Regions from separate parts of the Parageobacillus galactosidasius genome, predicted to be linked through region 3. Evidence: predicted binding sites of a transcription regulator. Region 3 holds the regulator's gene; each other region holds the start of a gene.
What was found. The regulator Rex, encoded in region 3, represses fermentation and respiration genes when NADH is low (regulators of the CRP and FNR family bind a similar motif). The targets are predictions, from matches to a motif close to TTGTGAAATATTTCACAA.
Positions count from the first base shown of each region.

Region 1: a site for Rex is predicted at 3,934-3,951, ahead of B9L23_RS09825 (nitrate reductase subunit alpha). Genes of this name have one in related genera too.
Region 2: a site for Rex is predicted at 3,712-3,729, ahead of B9L23_RS10395 (cytochrome ubiquinol oxidase subunit I). Genes of this name have one in related genera too.

Region 1 covers NZ_NDYL01000002.1:108,289-114,779, reverse strand. The annotation lists gene B9L23_RS09840 (bacteriocin-processing peptidase family protein) at 1-2,234, opposite strand, end outside; gene B9L23_RS09835 (alpha/beta hydrolase) at 2,476-3,228, opposite strand; gene B9L23_RS09830 (metal-dependent hydrolase) at 3,323-3,829, opposite strand; gene B9L23_RS09825 (nitrate reductase subunit alpha) at 4,012-6,491, shown strand, end outside.
Region 2 covers NZ_NDYL01000002.1:214,234-220,724, forward strand. The annotation lists gene B9L23_RS10380 (DUF2309 domain-containing protein) at 1-977, shown strand, start outside; gene B9L23_RS10385 (phasin family protein) at 1,258-1,560, shown strand; gene B9L23_RS10390 (ABC1 kinase family protein) at 1,614-3,287, shown strand; gene B9L23_RS10395 (cytochrome ubiquinol oxidase subunit I) at 3,812-5,218, shown strand; gene cydB (cytochrome d ubiquinol oxidase subunit II) at 5,220-6,233, shown strand; gene cydD (thiol reductant ABC exporter subunit CydD) at 6,233-6,491, shown strand, end outside.
Region 3 covers NZ_NDYL01000001.1:273,338-279,828, reverse strand. The annotation lists gene groL (chaperonin GroEL) at 1-1,401, opposite strand, end outside; gene groES (co-chaperone GroES) at 1,484-1,768, opposite strand; gene B9L23_RS01590 (CPBP family intramembrane glutamic endopeptidase) at 2,048-2,782, shown strand; gene B9L23_RS01585 (YdiK family protein) at 2,787-2,969, shown strand; gene tatC (twin-arginine translocase subunit TatC) at 2,984-3,730, opposite strand; gene B9L23_RS01575 (twin-arginine translocase TatA/TatE family subunit) at 3,751-3,906, opposite strand; gene B9L23_RS01570 (redox-sensing transcriptional repressor Rex) at 3,903-4,559, opposite strand; gene moaC (cyclic pyranopterin monophosphate synthase MoaC) at 4,549-5,070, opposite strand; gene B9L23_RS01560 (ABC-F family ATP-binding cassette domain-containing protein) at 5,195-6,491, shown strand, end outside.

The DNA.
Region 1 (6,491 bases), on a different contig from region 3:
TGTTCCATATACCAGTCGCCGAGACGGACGTATAAGATGGACGCATGTCCGGCCTTTTTGATTCCTTCTAATAAAATGGATTCGACTTTTTCCGGACAATCCAATTGGCCCTCATATAAATCAGCTAACGCCAAATACGGATACGGCTCCTGTTCTTCGAGCGCTTTGGCAACGAGAAAACCGCGCTCTGCCTTGCGAATTTTTCCTAGCTTTTCGTCGCATCTTGCCCGTTCATACCATAAATGCGCTTCGCGTTTGTGACGGCGCAACAGCTGATCAAAAAAGGCTCGCGCCTCCTGAAACTGTTCCGTGTGGAATAAAATGATGCCGTGATTGGTGCAAACAAACGGGCCATCAGGCTGTAGGGATAAAGCGATTTTCGATAATTCAACTCCTTTCGCTTCATTTCCGTAATACGTTTCGCTAAGTGCCATATAACTCCATACATCCGGCTGGTCAGGGTCAAGCTGAAGGGAAGAACGGAAATGTCTGCTTGCTTCTTCGTACCGGCTTTCGTAAAACGCAATCCGTCCCCGCAAATAGTGGTAGAGCGGACTGTGGTCTTTTCCTTTCACCCGCGCCAGCACCGCTTCGGCACGTTCGATTTCTTTCACATACACATACGCTTTCGCTGCTACAAGCAGCAAATCATTGATATCGCCGTATTGGGCAAGCACCCGCTCGGTATAGTTGATAAGCAACTCTTTCGCTTCTTCCGTGCCAAAATGTTTGACGACATACAGCCATGTATACGGAATATGGCCATGTTCGCGCAAAAACGCGAGAAACGGCGCCATATACGCTTGCTCATCTTCATCCATTTTTTCGGCGAAGGCATGAAGCTGACGGAAATATTGATCTTCCGCTTCCGGCAGCGATATAGCGATCGCTTCTTTTTCCCGGGGAATCGCAACAATCGACAAATAATGTGTTCCCGCATACCATTTTTCGACTTCATCATAAGCAACAACCAATGGCTCGAGCATGTTTGGGTCTTGCACGTAAAACGCACCAAGTCGCTCATCATAGCCAAATAATACTTGCACGTGAGACGAATGCTCGTAATCGACGCTTAACAACACCGGAATCCCTTCATCGATCAACCGTTTCCACCGCTCCGCAGAACCGATGAAAAAGCGGCACCAAAATCCAAGCGTTTCCAAATAATGAACGGTCGTTGACAATTTCGAACCACGCACATCGAAAATATGCTCGGCGATTTCATCTTGTGTAAGCGGTTTGCCCAACAAACAAAGCATCATTTCTAAACTCGCAGGCACGCAATAATTATGCTTTTGCACAACAGGCACAATCGGTAACATCACCTGGGCACCGGAGGCGCGTTCGAACACGCGAGCATATGGCGAAGAAGCCAATGATTTCTCCGTCTGAACGAGCGCTGCAAGCTCGTCCATTTTGCCGAGCTTATAGTACATTTGCGCTCGCGCATGGGCAAAATAGCGACGGTGTACATGATAAGGAGCTAGCCGATCAACCTCGTCCATCGCCGCCAATGCTACCTCGTACTCATGCAAATCTCGCAAACGCCGCGCTTTTTCCACATATAATGCGGGAACTTGTGGAAACCGTTCGATGCCGCGCTCCACGATTTCAAGCGCTTTTTGATGCTGCCCGTTTAACGCGTATAAATCCGCAAGCAGCAAATGGCACATATCGCCGCGTTCCCATTCCGCTAGCCCTTTTCGCAACACTTCTTCCGCTTTGTCACGATCGCCGGCTTCTATGTAAAAGTATCCCCACTTATCGTACATCGGCAATGTTTCATACTGCTCGACCACTTGCATCCATTCGCGAGCTTCTTCGATCCGTCTCATTTCAAGCAACGCTCGTACAAGAGTAAAAGCGGCGCGTGCCACATGTTCCCGGTTTTCCTCACTTACTTCGATCGCTTCCAACCGCGGCCGCAGTGCTTCCTCGATATCGAGCGGTCTTCGTTCTTCGAGCCACTCATCACATACCCACGTTAACGTTTGCAATGTGGAAAAACGGCGATGGGCGTAGCGCGCAAGCACCGCGCTATGGCGATACATTAATGCGTAATCAAATAGACGAATTAAATGATAAAACGGTTCTACCGTTTCAAACGAACGCAGCTGTGTTCTCCAATAAAAAAGCAAGCGCTTTTCTGTTTCCGCAAGCACCGGCTTGATTTCATTCAATGCCTCCATGATACGTTTTTCTTTGATATATGTGGCGATTCGTTCTATATTCATGTGCGAAACTCCTTTACTTTTCTTCTTTCAAAATATCTACGTAGCATAATGTTTTGCCATACAATCCCGCTTTGTGGACAAACATAATATATAACACTAGTGTAAAACGGATTTATAATTGAACTCTATAGATTTATAGATAAAGATTTATAGATAAAAGAACAAAAATGATGACGGCCATTTTTTAACAAAAAAGATTTGCCCGGCACTCGCCGAAACAAATCTTTTCATTCTTGAGAATTTATTTTTCGGAATACATTTCAAAAAAACGTAATGACAGGTCGACAATTTTTTGTTGATCATAATCAAGCGTTGCAACGTGATAGCTATTTTTCAACGAAACAAGCTCTTTTTCGCTGGAACTAATTTTCTCATAAATATGCTGAGAGTTGGAAGGTGGAACGACATGATCTTCTTCGGAAACGAAGATTAATGCAGGACATGTGATTTTATGAAGGTCGGCCCTCACCTTTTCCATGAGCATGACAATTTGTCGAATGGAGGCGACAGGGGTTTTCTCGTATGCTAATTCTTTCACGTCTGGATTTTTGATATCTGAGCCGATCGCATCCAGATACCTAGGCAAGTCTTCTAAATTTGTTGCGCTGGCCATCGTTGGAATGTCAATCGCCGCATTAATCGGGACAATTCCTTTTATTTCCGGATATGTTTCCGCCATATATAGGGTCAAGGTCCCGCCCATCGACAAACCTGTCACAAAAATGGTGTCGCAACGTTCTTTTAACCACTCATATCCGCTCTCGACCGATCGAATCCAATCTTCATATGTCGTTTGTTCCATGTCCTCATAATGCGTTCCGTGCCCTTTCAACCGCGGGCCGCAAACGGTATACCCCGCCTTTGCGTACGCCTCGCCTAACGGGCGCATGCTTTGCGTTGTACCAGTAAAACCATGGGAAACTAATATTCCTATATTGTTCCCTTCAAAATAAAACGGTTCTGCCCCTTTTAATACAGGATATTTTTCTTTCATCTCCTCTCCCCCCAAATGCGCAAAATGTATCCATTTCATCAATTCGCTGCTGACGTGTTTTTTCCTTTTTTTTATGTACAATTTTTATGAACGATCACATGAACGATCCGAATGATTTCCACCATTCATAAAACAAATTTTCTTTCGTCCCTATATAAACAAGCAAGGCAAACGCTGCGTAAAAGAGCGCTTTTTCGATGAAATTGCCTGTGCGATAGATGGGAATTTTAAATCGCTTTAAAGTGAACGGCCAAAAGAGCGGCACACCTTGGACAGAGAAAAAGTCTTCGAGAATATGAAACAAATAGCCGAGCACAAAGCCGACGGCAAATAACGAAGACGACTCCCACATCATAACAAGGGCGATGATTCCCCATACAACAAGCGAATGGGTCATGCCGCGATGGCCAAACGCTTCTTTTACTTTATTGGATACCCCCATTGAGCGCCGTCCGACGTACGACTTCGGTTCATCAATGTCGGGAAGTAAGCTGCCGACGACAATTCCCGCCGTATAGCTTACGCTAAACGAAAGTGATGTATGCGCAGCGACCGCTGCCCCAAAACATAATGACGTAACAATATGACTATGATATCTCAATGCGACCTCCTCATTATGTAAAACTTTTTCTCTATTATAACACAAAAAAAGAATGTTTGTTCGTTTTCGTTCACCATTTGACAGATTTGTGACAATCGAGCCAACTGTGACAAAGTTAACATCCCTTTATTTTCATTATGGCTATAGTAAAATTACACAAATTGATGAAGGAGTGAAACAAAATGAAACGAAAGCGATCTCCGTTATTGAATCGTTTCAAATATATGAAACCGATCGAACGATATGCTAATGACCATAGTGAGGTGACCTACGGCGACCGCGATTGGGAAAATGTTTACCGCCGCCGTTGGCAGCATGATAAAGTCGTCCGTTCCACCCATGGAGTCAACTGCACTGGCTCATGCAGCTGGAACATTTACGTAAAAGACGGAATCGTCACATGGGAAGGACAACAAATTGATTATCCGTCAACCGGACCGGATATGCCTGATTTTGAACCACGCGGTTGTCCTCGCGGCGCAAGTTTTTCTTGGTACATTTACAGCCCGCTCCGCGTGAAATATCCATACGTGCGCGGCGTGTTGATGGATATGTGGCGGGAAGCGCTACAAGAACATAAAAATCCGCTTGACGCTTGGAAAAGCATCGTCGAAAATCCGGAAAAAGCAAAACGGTATAAACAAGCGCGCGGAAAGGGCGGATTTGTCCGCGTCAGCTGGGATGAAGCGTTAACGCTTGTCGCTACATCACTATTATATACTGTCATCAAATACGGTCCGGACCGCAATGTTGGTTTTTCGCCAATTCCAGCGATGTCGATGGTCAGCCATGCGGCCGGTTCACGCTTTATGCAGCTGATAGGCGGACCGATGCTTAGCTTTTACGACTGGTATGCGGACCTGCCGCCTGCATCGCCGCAAATTTGGGGCGACCAAACCGACGTTCCGGAATCGAGTGACTGGTATAACTCCGGCTACATTATTACATGGGGGTCCAATGTACCGCTCACCCGGACGCCAGACGCCCACTTTTTAGCGGAAGTTCGCTACCGCGGTACAAAAGTCGTGTCAATCAGCCCAGACTATGCCGAATCGACAAAGTTTGCCGATGATTGGCTCAGCGTGAAACCAGGAACAGATGGCGCGCTCGCCATGGCCATGGGCCATGTCATTTTAAAAGAATATTACGTCGATCGGCAAGTTCCTTACTTCCAGCAATATGCCAAAACATACACCGATTTTCCGTTCGTTGTCACTTTGAAAAAAGATGGCAACAAATGGGTGGCCGACCGCTTCCTGCAGGCAAAAGATCTCGGCCGCAACGTCACCAACGCCGAATGGAAGCCGGTCGTTTACGATGAAAATAAAAAAACATTTACGATTCCGCATGGAACAATCGGTTCGCGCTGGGACGATCAAGGAAAATGGAATTTACATATGGTGGATGAAGAAACGGAACAGCCGATTGAACCTTGTCTATCGTTTTTAGGGAGCGAAGATGAGCTCGTTACGATTCATATTCCGTACTTTACTAATGAAGGAAGGGAAACGATTGAACGCGTCGTCCCGGCAAAAAAAATACAAACCGAAAATGGCGAAACGTATGTAACGACCGTCTATGATCTTGTCCTTGCCAATTACGGCGTCGACCGCGGGATTGGTGGAAACGTCGCCCGTACGTACAATGATCTTGTTCCATTCACGCCAGCATGGCAAGAAACGATTACCGGCGTCAAACGCGAGCTAGCGATTAAAATCGCGCGCGAGTTCGCGCAAAACGCGATTGACACCAACGGCCGCTCAATGATTATTGTCGGCGCTGGCATTAACCATTGGTTCCACTCCGATGCGATTTACCGCGCCGTATTAAATCTTGTCTTGTTCGTCGGCGCGCAAGGAGTCAACGGCGGCGGATGGGCGCACTACGTCGGACAAGAAAAACTGCGTCCGGCAGAAGGATGGCAAACGATTATGACAGCGCGCGATTGGACGATGCCGCCAAAATTGCAAAATGGTACATCGTTCTTCTACTTTGCGACTGACCAATGGCGCTATGAAGAAATACCAGTCGATGAACTTGTTTCTCCGCTTGTGAAAAAAGCACGTTATTCACATTATGCTGATTATAACGTTCTTGCAGCACGGCTTGGCTGGCTGCCTTCTTATCCGACATTTAACAAAAACGGAATTGACTTGTATGAAGAAGCCGTTGCCGCCGGCGCTTCGACACCGGAACAAATCGCGCAATATGTCGCTCGACAATTAAAAGAAAAAACACTGCGATTTGCGATTGAAGATCCGGATCATGAAGCCAACTTTCCAAGAAATTTAATCGTTTGGCGCGCAAACTTAATTTCTAGCTCGGGCAAAGGCCATGAGTATTTCTTAAAACATTTGCTCGGCACCACACACGGATTGATGAACGATGATCAAGACAGTTTGCGTCCGCAAGAAATCACATGGCGCGAACAAGCACCGGAAGGAAAGCTCGATTTATTAATCAACTTAGATTTCCGCATGGCGGGAACGGCGCTATATTCCGATATCGTTCTTCCTGCTGCAACATGGTACGAAAAACACGACTTAAGCAGCACGGATATGCATCCGTTTGTTCATCCATTTAATCCAGCGATTTCCTCGCCATGGGAAGCACGCTCAGACTGGGATATTTTCAAGTCATTAGCAAAAGCCGTTTCCGATGT
Region 2 (6,491 bases), on a different contig from region 3:
AGGAAAAAGTACGATACGTATATCAACTATTCAAAGGAATGGGGCTTACAAGTCAATTTGCGCCGCTTGTTGTTGTCTGTGGCCATGAAAGCACAACAACGAACAATCCTTACGCCTCTTCGCTTGATTGCGGTGCGTGCGGCGGGGCAGCCGGAGGATTCAATGCTCGTGTGTTTGCCGCGCTATGTAACCTGAAAGAGGTGCGGGAAGGCCTTGCAAAGGAAGGAATCGTTATTCCAGAAGACACTGTTTTTGTTGCTGCCGAGCATATGACAACGGTCGATGAACTTTGCTGGCTTTATGTACCAACGCTTTCGGAAGCGGCTCAAAAAGCGTTTGATATGCTGCAAGGAAAGCTGAAAAAAGTAAGCCGCAATGCGAATAACGAGCGATTGTCGAAGCTGCCGGGCTTAGAGGGCAAGAAGAAAGATCCGCTTGCCGAAGCACATCGCCGTGCGGAAGACTGGAGCGAAATCCGTCCGGAATGGGGGCTTGCCGGCAACGCGGCGTTGATCATTGGCCGCCGCGAGTTAACAAAGCATTGTAATTTAGAAGGGAGAGTATTTCTCCATAGCTATGACTGGCGCAAAGATCCATCCGGCGAGGCGCTCGCCAACATCATCACCGGGCCGGTGACAGTGGCGCAATGGATTAATTTGCAATATTACGCATCGACTGTCGCCCCGCATTATTACGGAAGCGGAAACAAAACGATGCAAACGGTCACGGCTGGGATCGGCGTCATGCAAGGAAACGCAAGCGATTTGCTCGCCGGGCTTCCGTGGCAGTCGGTCATGGCGTCTGACGAAGAAATATTCCATTCTCCGCTTCGGTTGCTCGTCATTATCGAAGCACCACAGCAAAATATCGAGCGTTTGTTCGAAGACGATCCTTATTTCCGCAGAAAAGTGAAAAACGGCTGGCTTCGCCTTGTTTCTATCGACCCGGACAGTGGTGAGTGGAAAGCTTGGAGATGATGAATTTGTTGATGAAGGCACTGACTTTGCAAAAAAGTCGGTGCTTTTTTATATAAATAGGTGCGTTTTTCTTATTGAAACAGAAGACAAATATTGATTCATAAAAAGACAGTCTAAAAGGAAAATTAACAAAAAAGACATCTTGGGAGGAAATCTATAAAAAGCGGGGAAATGTTTTATTGGTCAATGGGAGGGGCGCTTTCACGGAGAATAGGAGCGCTCGACACAACGTTGTGAAAGTGATATCATGATGTAAAAACTTAAAGGAGGCTGCAAGCTTATGAGCATTCTTAAAAAAGGACTGGCGTTTGGACTCGGATTGGCGTTAGCGAGCAAGGAGCAAGTGGAAAAATTAATTGATGAGTTGGTGAAAAAAGGAGAATTGTCGCTTGAAGAATCGAAGGATATTATTGAACAGTGGAAGCAGCAAACAGACGAAAGAAAAGCAGAATTGCAGCGCATCGTGCGCGAACAGATCAAACAAGTGATCGATAAATTCGATTTGGTGACGAAAGACGAACTGCAACAATTAGAACAACGAATCCGCCGCTTAGAAGAAAAATTAGAAGAAAAAGAAGATTAGTAATCGAACAGGGGTCCCACGGGGGCCCATGTCCATTAAGGGGGCTGGACGGATTGATTGGAAAAAGAATGCGCCATATAAGCCGTTATCGCGATATCGCTGTTGCATTGCTCCGCCATGGCTTTGAAATGGTGGTTGAGGAAATCGGCTTTTCCCAGTTTCTTTCCCTTCCGCAACGGCTGCGTGTAGGCAAAAAGAAGGATGAAAAAACGATTGGCGAGCGCATCCGCCTTGTGCTCGAGGAACTAGGCCCGACCTTCGTGAAATTAGGTCAGCTGGCTAGCACGCGCCCCGATTTAATTCCAGAACACATTATTCGTGAACTGGAAAAATTGCAAGATCAAGTCCCGCCTTTTTCGTTTGCCGATGTTCGCCGCATTATCGAGGAGGAGTTGGGGGAAGAGCTGGACCATATTTTTCGTTCTTTTGAGGAAGTTCCGCTTGCCGCTGCCTCGATCGGGCAAGTTCATCGAGCGGTCCTTCATTCCGGTGAAAGGGTAGCGGTGAAAATTCAGCGGCCGCATATCGCATCGGTCATAGAAACAGATTTGGAAATTCTTCAAGATTTGACCGCTCTTGCGGAACGCCGCTTGGAGTGGGCGGAGCAATATCAGATACGTGATATATTGGACGAGCTATCGAAATCGCTTCGTCTAGAGCTCGATTACACCATAGAGGCGCGCAATGCCGAGAAATTTTCCAAACAGTTTCAAAGCGATCCAACTATTTATGTGCCAAAAGTGTTTTGGGACTATTCAACAAAAAAAGTACTGACGATGGAATATGTAGAAGGTATCAAACTCGGGGAACTTGAGCGGCTGAAACAACACGGCTATAACTTAAAAATTCTAGCGGAGCGGCTGGCGAAGGGAATGTTCCAGCAAATTTTTATGGAAGGCTTTTTTCATGGAGATCCCCATCCGGGAAATGTGTTAGCTTTGTCGGGAGACGTGATTGCGTTCATTGATTTCGGCATGGTAGGGAGAATCACTCCAGAAATGAAATATCATTTATCTTCCTTAATTATCGCTTTGATGCGCCAAAGCACCGATGGAGTCATGAAAACGATCGGAGATATGGGCTTGGTGCCGGATGAGGTAAATGTAAGCCAGCTGCGTGAAGATATCGAGCAATTGAGAGAAAAATATTATCATATTCCGTTGAGCAAAGTCAGTCTCGGCGAGGCGGTTCAGGATTTGCTTCATGTTGCATTTCGCCACTCGATCCGCATCCCAAGCGATTTAACGTTGTTAGGGAAGGCGCTATTGACGGTGGAAGGGATCGTGGAAAAATTGGATCCCGACTTTAGTATTATCGACTTTGCCGAACCGTTTGGCCGCCAGCTGCTAAAGGAGCGGATGCGGCCGAAAAACGTAGCAGAAATGGCATGGAAACGCTTTTCCGATTATGGGGAACTGCTTGTGGATTTGCCGAAAAATATAAAAGAATTAACGAGACTGATGAATCAAGGGAAAGTACGCCTGGAGATCGGCATCCCTGACCTGGATTTTCTATTGAGAAAATTAGACCAAATCAGTAATCGTTTATCGTTTAGCATTGTTTTGCTTTCCTTCAGCATCATTATGGTTGGCATTATTATCGGCTCGTCGATGGGAAGACAATCGACATTATTGTGGAAAATTCCGGCGATCGAGATTGGCTTTTGCGTCGCTACCTTAATGTTTTGCTGGCTTTTATATTCGATTTTTAGATCGGGAAGATTTTAAAAGGATATTTCCTTCTTTTTTCTTTTGGTACCAGTACTATATGTTTCGCTTTCAAATGTGATTATGTACTTGCCCCCTGTCAATCATCTATTTATGGATAACTGTTCCATCAATGATGCCAACTTCTGCTTTTTATAGCGATTTTTAATATATGTATAAGATCTTTTACGAATTTCGTCGTAATTTTGTAACACATTTGTCAAACTGTCAAAGAATTTATGATCGTTTTTTTGTTATAGTATTGGTAAGTTTCTCGTTCAATAGATTTGTTTTTGTCACTTCGGAAAGTAGCCAGTTTTTTGTACAGTTTTTATGTTACTCATGTTAATAATGTTTAATTTTGTGAATTTATGAACATGATATCACCTCAGATCATGCTCTAATGAATTCTTAAGGGAGGAATGCGATGGGGTAAGTGCTAGTTATGTGAAGTTTTGAACATATAGTTAGTTATGTGAAATTATGAACATAACATCGCCTCAGGCCAATTCCGAGGAAATACTTAACTTAAAGGAGGAACTACGATGGATCCAGTAATGTTGGCAAGGATACAATTTGCTTTGACTACAATCTACCACTTTTTCTTCGTGCCGCTTACCATTGGTCTAGCATTTATTATCGCTTTGATGCAAACATTATACGTAGTGAAGAAAAATGAGATTTATAAAAAAATGGCGAAATTTTGGGGACATTTGTTCCTGATTAATTTTGCCGTAGGGGTTGTAACAGGAATTATTCAGGAATTCCAATTTGGGATGAACTGGTCGGATTATTCTAGATTTGTCGGTGACGTCTTCGGGGCCCCCCTAGCCATTGAAGCATTGCTTGCCTTCTTTATGGAATCTACCTTTATTGGCCTTTGGATTTTTGGATGGGATCGTTTGCCTAAAAAAGTGCACTTGGCAAGCATTTGGCTTGTATCTATTGGGTCTATGCTTTCCGGTTTTTGGATTTTAACGGCAAACTCCTTCATGCAAGTGCCTGTTGGTTATGAAATTAGAAATGGCAGGGCGGAAATGGTTGATTTTCTTGCGCTTATAACGAATGGACAATTATGGGTGGAGTTTCCTCATGTCATCACAGGTGCATTGTGTACTGGAGCATTCTTCATTGCTGGTGTAAGTGCCTATAATCTATTAAAAAAGAAACATGTTGATTTTTACAAAAAATCCATGAATATCGCCTTAATCATTGGTTTCATCGGCAGTTTGGGGACTGCTTTCACCGGACATGCCCAAGCGCAATATCTTGTAAAAACACAGCCAATGAAGATGGCAGCTGCAGAGGGGATTTGGGAAGATACGCCTGATCCTGCGCCATGGTCAGTATTTGCCTTGATTGATACAGAAAAACAAGAAAATAAGTTTGAACTAAACATTCCTTATGCATTAAGCTATTTATCTTATTCTAAATTTGAAGGCAGCTTAAAAGGAATGAAAACTCTCCAAGCTGAATATGCGGAAAAATACGATCCAATCGTTGGTGAAGGTACAAATTATATTCCTCCAGTCAAGACGACGTATTGGAGCTTCCGTTTAATGGTTGGCCTTGGTACAGCGATGATATTGTTATCGATGATTGGTCTGTATCTGTGGAAAAAGGGACGAATTGAGCAAAGCAGTATGTTCTTGAAAATCCTAGTTCCTGCTATTTCATTTCCGTTTTTGGCAAACACTTTCGGATGGATCATGACCGAAGTGGGTCGTCAGCCATGGACGGTATTTGGATTGATGACGACAGCTGACGCTGTATCACCAAATGTTTCTGCAGGGACCGTTTTATTTTCCATCATTATGTACACACTGATATTCACGATTCTTGCAGGCGTGATGGTTTATTTGATGGTTCGCGAAATTAAACGAGGACCGATAGAACATCAAGATGCAAATTCAACGGTATCCATAGATCCATTCAGTAAGGCAGGTGTTTAAGATGGAATTGAGTGAAATTTGGTTTGTCTTAATCTCTGTACTCTTTATCGGCTTTTTCTTTCTTGAAGGTTTTGATTTTGGCGTAGGAATGTCGACTCGCTTCCTTGCCCGTGATCAAAAAGAGAGGACCGTAATGGTGAATACAATCGGTCCTTTCTGGGACGCGAATGAAGTATGGCTAATCACTGGAGCGGGCGCCATTTTTGCCGCATTTCCGCACTGGTATGCAACGATGTTCAGCGGCTATTACTTACTGATGCTGGCAGTCTTGCTGAGCCTAATTGGACGCGGCGTTGCTTTTGAATATCGCCGCAAAGTTGAAGATGCGCGCTGGACGAATGTTTGGGACTGGGTGATCTTTTTCGGAAGCATGCTGCCGCCGTTCCTTCTAGGTGTTCTGTTTACAAGCATGCTTAAGGGTGTGCCGATCCATAAAGATATGAATATGGAAGCCGGGTTCTCGGATGTTATTAATATCTATTCCATTTGGGGCGGCTTAACGATTACATTATTGTGCTTATTGCATGGTTTGACTTTTCTATCTTTAAAAACAGAAGGAGAGATCAGACAGCGGTCGGCTGCATTGGCTAAAAAATTGGTGTTGGCCGTATTTGCATCACTTGTCGTCTTTGTAGGGCTTTCTTGGTCTATGACAGATATTTTCGAGGTGCGCCCTATCCTTGAGCTTATTATTGCCGTATTAATTGTTCTGGCTGTTGGTTTATCATACTTTTTCATTTCCAATAAACGTGAAGGAATGGCGTTCGCCATGACAGGGCTTGGAATCGTGTTAACGGTATCATCGATTTTCGTTGGACTGTTCCCAAGAGTAATGGTCAGCTCCTTGAACAAAGCCTTTAATTTAACGGTCTACAACGCATCCAGCGGGGCATATTCCCTAAAAATAATGACAATTGTAGCCGTAACGATTTTACCGTTTGTTTTAGGGTATACTATTTATAGCTATTACGTATTCCGCAAACGAGTATCTGACAAGGAGCATTTAACGTACTGATGGATAAGGCGTTGTTTTCTTACAAAGGAATTAAGCCGGTTTTAGCTGGGCTGGCGATATTAACGACTATTCAAGGTGCTATCATTATTATTCAGGCTTATTTTTTGGCAGACGCAATCTCCTCCCTTTTCGGGGGAGATTCGTTTGCCAATGTCTTTATAAAGTTGATTATTTTCTTTCTTGCGTTAGTTGTTCGCCAACTGCTTACCGTTTGGAAAAGAAATATAGCCTACCATTTTGCTGCCAGAACGAGTAAAG
Region 3 (6,491 bases):
TTTTAAGCGTTCAACAATGACAGAGCCTTCCAAACCAGCGTTTTGCGCGATTTGGCGAACTGGCTCTTCAATTGCGCGAAGAACGATTTTCACACCAGTTGCTTCATCGCCTTCTGCTTCAATCGCAGCAACTTTGTTGTATACGTTCATTAATGCTGTACCACCGCCGGCTACGATACCTTCTTCCACAGCGGCACGAGTAGAGTTGAGCGCGTCTTCGATGCGTAATTTGCGTTCTTTCAATTCTGTTTCTGTAGCTGCACCAACTTTGATTACCGCTACGCCGCCAGCTAATTTTGCTAGACGTTCTTGTAATTTTTCACGATCGAATTCAGAAGTTGTTTCTTCTAATTGAGCACGAATTTGGTTGATGCGGGCTTTAATGCGGTCAGAATCGCCAGCGCCTTCTACGATTGTTGTATTTTCTTTTGTTACAACAACTTTTGAAGCGCGGCCAAGTGATGCGATTGTTGTAGATTTTAAGTCACGTCCTAGTTCTTCGGAGATAACTTCACCGCCAGTTAAGATTGCGATGTCTTCAAGCATTGCTTTACGACGATCACCGAAGCCAGGAGCTTTTACCGCTACAGCAGTGAATGTACCGCGAAGTTTGTTTACTACTAATGTTGCAAGCGCTTCGCCTTCGATATCTTCTGCGATGATTAATAATGGTTTGCCTTGTTGAACAACTTGTTCTAAGATAGGCAAGATGTCTTGGATGTTAGAGATTTTTTTGTCTGTGATTAAGATATATGGATTTTCAAGCACTGCTTCCATTTTTTCTGTATCTGTGATCATGTATGGAGATACATAACCACGGTCAAATTGCATACCTTCCACAACATCTAATTCTGTTGTGAAGCCTTTTGATTCTTCTAATGTGATAACACCGTCGTTACCAACACGTTCCATTGCTTCTGCGATTAATTGGCCAACTTCTTCGTCAGCTGCAGAGATAGCCGCAACTTGAGCAATCGATTCTTTTCCTTTGATTGGTTTGGAGATTGCTTTTAATTCTTCTACTGCCACAGCAACCGCTTTTTCAATACCTTTACGGATGCCCATTGGGTTTGCGCCAGCTGTAACGTTTTTCAATCCTTCGCGGATCATTGCTTGCGCTAAAACTGTTGCCGTTGTTGTACCGTCCCCAGCAACATCGTTTGTTTTGCTTGCAACTTCAGCGACAAGCTTCGCACCCATGTTTTCAAATGGATCTTCTAATTCGATTTCTTTCGCGATTGTTACACCGTCGTTTGTAATTAATGGAGAACCGAATTTTTTCTCTAATACGACGTTACGGCCTTTTGGACCTAACGTTACTTTTACCGCATCAGCTAATTTGTCCACACCACGTAACATCGCACGACGAGCTTCTTCGCTGAATTTAATTTCTTTTGCCATACCCCGTTACCTCCTTATGAAATAGAATCGTTAAGTATTTTGTTAAATATTATTTTTGCATATCTATGTTATCAATGCTATATTAACCAATAACAGCTAAAATATCGCTTTCACGTAAAATTAAGTATTCTTTGCCATCATATTTTACTTCTGTACCAGCATATTTCGAGAAGATAATACGATCGCCAACTTCTACTTCTGGAGCTACACGTTCACCGCTGTCAAGCACGCGACCTTTACCAACAGCAACAACTCTGCCTTCTTGTGGCTTTTCTTTCGCAGTGTCTGGCAATACGATGCCGCTTGCAGTTTTTTCTTCTGTTTCAATCACTTCAATGACAACGCGATCACCTAATGGCTTTAACACGGAAAACAACCTCCTTGATAATAATTTTCGCCGTTCTTATTAGCACTCGTCTTAACTGAGTGCTAACACACTTATAATATTAATGAACTTCTCTTTTTTTTGCAAGTGGGAAACACCAAAAAATAATATGTTTTTTCTCGTTTCCTGCCCTTTTTAATTATTTCACATTTCCACAAACCTAAACAACAATCCATTCTTTTTTTGTCATTTTTTATAGAAGATGTGCTACAATACGGGAAGTATCACTATATTATTTTATCGGCAAAGGGGTAAGTTTCATTGAAACGACGCTACTGGTATGTCATTATTACGTATGTCATCATGCAGCTATCAGGTATTGCAGGGGTCCCATTGTTGCATTTTCTCGGTGTTGGAAAACACGCAAAAAATGACTTTGTGGCAACAGAGATCGCCTCTGGCTATTGGGCGGTTATCAGCTTTTCCATCGCCTTTCTCATCATTCTCTTTTTCTTGCGTGAAGATATAAAACAGCGGCACACCCGTTATAGCGTTCCGTTATCTGCGGCATGGATGTGGGCCATTGGCGGCGTCTTTTTAGCCTTGTTTGCCCAAAGCATTGCCGCCAATATTGAATGGCGCTTGCTCGGCATCGAGCCCGGTTCAGAAAATACAAAACGAATTGTCGAGATTATTCGAGTCACCCCATTATTGATGGTCGTTACTTCTATCATCGGACCGATTTTAGAAGAAATTATTTTTCGCAAAATTATTTTCGGAACACTATATCAAAAATATAATTTCTTCATTTCCGCACTAGTTAGTTCTCTTTTATTTGCGGTTGTCCATATGGAGTTCGAACACCTGCTGCTGTATGCGACAATGGGATTTACCTTCGCGTTTCTTTACGCGAAAACAAAGCGTATTTTCGTTCCGATTTTTGCCCACGTCACTATGAATACGTTCGTCGTATTAATACAAACGATATTTGCGGATGAGATAGAAAAAATGATGCGTCAAACAGAACAGATACAACTCATTATTGGAGGCTTTTAGTACGATGAAAAGGTCACCATTACAATTCGCTTTTTTCTATTTTCTTATGGGCATCTTATTCACTTACTTGTCGATTCAAAGTGCGGATGAAACCATTTGGAATTTTTTCACGATCGTTCTTGCGATAATAGCTACGCTTGATTTTGGAACTGCGATACGTCTGTTAGTACTTTACTTTAAAAAATGAACCTCCCGCCGCATTCACGGGAGGTTTTCTTGTTCCGTCTGCGCCAATAGCGCTTTGCGATAAGCTATTTTCGAAATCCAAATGCTCACTTCATATAAAATCGAAAGCGGAATCATAACAATGACTTGTGACAGCACATCTGGCGGCGTAATGACCGCCGCTAAAATCAATAATGCTAAATAAGCATATTTGCGCACCTTGATTAATAACATCGGTGTAATCAAGCCAAGCCTTGTTAAAAACATCACAACTACCGGCAGCTGAAATACAATTCCAAATGGCAAGATCAGATGAAGCAAAAATTCAAAGTATTCATTAATCCCTATCACCTGATGAATGCCGAGACGGGACGCTAAATTTTGCATAAAACGAACGACGAAAGGAAATAAGATGAAATACGCAAAACTAATGCCAGCTAAAAAGAGAAAGATCGAAATCGGAATGTAGCTTAACGTGACTCTTCGTTCCTTTTCATACAGCCCAGGACTGACAAACGCCCAAATTTGATAAAGCAGAACTGGCGCGGTAAGAACAAACGCAAGAACAAACGCAAATTGAACATAAATTTTTATTGGATCTGTTAAACGAAAGGCGTTCATCGTTAATTCCTTCGCTTCGTCCGTTCGCTGCAAATATAAAATGACGGGCTCCACGAAAAAGAAACTAGCAATAAGGGCAATGACAAAAAACACAAGAACAATAATAAGTCGCTTTCGTAATTCTCCCAGGTGTTCGTACACCGACATTTCTTTATCGTCCATACTTCAATCATCCTAACAAATCATAATTGGTCTGGTTTTTTTTCATCCTCGTCTGTTAATCCTTTAGTGGCATCCTTAAATTCCCGCAGCGATTGACCGAGCGATTTGCCCAGCTCCGGAAGTTTTTTCGTTCCAAACAATAATAAAATAACAAGCACAATTAACAAATATTTCACTTTTCATTCTCTCCTTTATCGGCCGGATAATTTTTTAAGAAATAGACTAATGATTGCAATTCAACCGCTAAATCAATATGATGGACACGAATATGTTTCGGTACGTTCAATCGAGCGGGTGTAAAGTTTAAAATTCCTTTAATCCCTTTTTGAACGAGACGGTCCGTAATCCATTGAGCGGCAGGAGCCGGTACGGTCAAAATCGCAACAGGAATTCCTTCGTGAAGGCGATTTTCCAATTCATCCAAATGATATACTGGCACACCGCCAACTTCTTTTCCTACTTTCTTTTGATCGACATCAAATGCCATCACAATTTTTGTATTATTATTTTTTGTAAAATTATAATTTAAAAACGCTGTCCCTAAGTTCCCGACTCCAAATAACGCCACTTCGGTAATTTCATCTTGATCAAGCGTCTTGCGAAAAAAAGATAATAAATAATTGACATTATATCCGTATCCTTTTTTGCCAAGCGCACCGAAATAGGAAAAATCACGGCGAATGGTCGCGGGATCAACTTTTACTGCCTCACTTAATTCCGCAGAAGAAACTCGTTGTTTTCCTGAAGCATGTAAATTTTTCAAAAAGCGGTAATATAGTGGCAAACGTTTTGCAGTTGCTTGCGGAATTTTTGGTTGTTCATTGTTCATTCGCAAATCCCCCAACACTACTGTTTTCTCGTTGATAATGGCCTGATTTCCCACCTGATTTTTCCACTAAATAGGTTGGGCCAATCACCATCCCTTTGTCTAGCGCCTTACACATATCATACACGGTCAGTGCACAAACAGAAGCAGCCGTCAGCGCTTCCATCTCCACACCTGTACTTCCTTTTGTTTTTACCGTTACGGTGATCAGTAATTGGTAAAGCGCTTTTTCTTCCTCGACATGCCATGCAAATTGGATGTCGACACCTTTTAACATAAGAGGGTGGCACATTGGAATTAAATCAGACGTTTTTTTTGCGGCCATAATGCCGGCTACTTGCGCAACAGCAAGCACATCCCCTTTTTCAATCATGCGATTTGTCATTTTCTCGTAAATTTCTTTATTTACGGTCACGCTCGTTTGTGCTACCGCTACTCGAATGGTATCCTCTTTTTCCGTAATATCGACCATTTTTGCACGGCCTTGTTCATTAAAATGCGTAAATGATGACACACATATCTCCCCCATTTATAAACTATACACTATTTTTAGACATCTGTCTTTTATCGTTTTGTTTTATTGCGATAAGAAAACAAATTACGCTACACTATTATTGTTAAACGAGAGGTGAACAACAATGATTATTTTACAAGTCAATCAACTAACAAAATATTTCGGTGCTGACCTTATTTTATCGAATATAAAATTAGAAATACAATCCAAAGATAGAATTGCGCTCGTCGGAAGAAACGGAGCAGGAAAATCGACACTATTAAAAATTATTGCTGGTGAGATGTCTTACGATAGTGGAGAAATCATCAAACCAAAAGAAGTATCGATCGGATATCTTGCTCAAGATAGCGGTCTACACTCCTCTTTATCCATTTGGGAAGAAATGATGACAGTATTTGCTCCTCTAAAAACAATAGAAAAACAACTTCGCCAGATGGAGCTGCAAATGGGAGACCCTGATCTAATCGCCGATTCTTCCCGCTATGAAAAATTATTAAAAGATTATGATGCATTGCAAGAACGCTATAAAGAACAAGGCGGTTATCAATACGAAGCGGATATTCGTTCGATTTTACACGGCTTACAATTTGCGAAATATGACTATATGACGACTCCCGTTCAATCGTTAAGCGGCGGACAACGAACTCGTCTGGCGCTTGGAAAACTGCTTTTAATGAAGCCTGATTTGCTTATTTTGGACGAACCGACAAACCATTTAGACCTTGAAACATTAACATGGCTCGAACAATACTTGCAAACATATCCTGGCGCTATTCTTATCGTATCCCACGACCGCTACTTTCTCGATAAAGTTGTCACCCAAGTATATGAGCTGTCACGGACAACATTGAAACGATACACAGGAAATTACAGCCGTTACTTAGAACAAAAAGCAGCCGAATATGAACGAGAACGAAAACTGTATGAAAAACAACAAGAAGAAATCGCAAAACTCCAAGACTTTATTCAACGCAATATTGCCCGTGCCTCCACAACAAGACGTGCGCAAAGCCGGAGAAAACAGTTAGAAAAAATGGAGAGAATGGAAAAACCAGCAGGAGACGAAAAAGTTGCTTCCTTTTCTTTTGACATCGAACGGCAAAGCGGAAATGACGTATTAATCGCTGAAGATGTCGCAGTCGGATATGATGAGAACAAGCCGCTCATTCGCAACATTCGTTTCCGCATCACGCGCGGTGAAAGCATCGCCTTGGTCGGACCGAACGGAATCGGAAAGTCAACGTTGTTAAAAGCGATTGTAAACAAACTTCCGCTGCAATCAGGACATTTCCGTTACGGTTCGAACGTGCAAATCGGCTATTACGACCAAAACCAGGCTGATTTGTCCTCGAATAAGCGCGTGCTCGATGAACTTTGGGATGAATACCCTGACAAAACGGAAAAAGAAATCCGCACCGTGC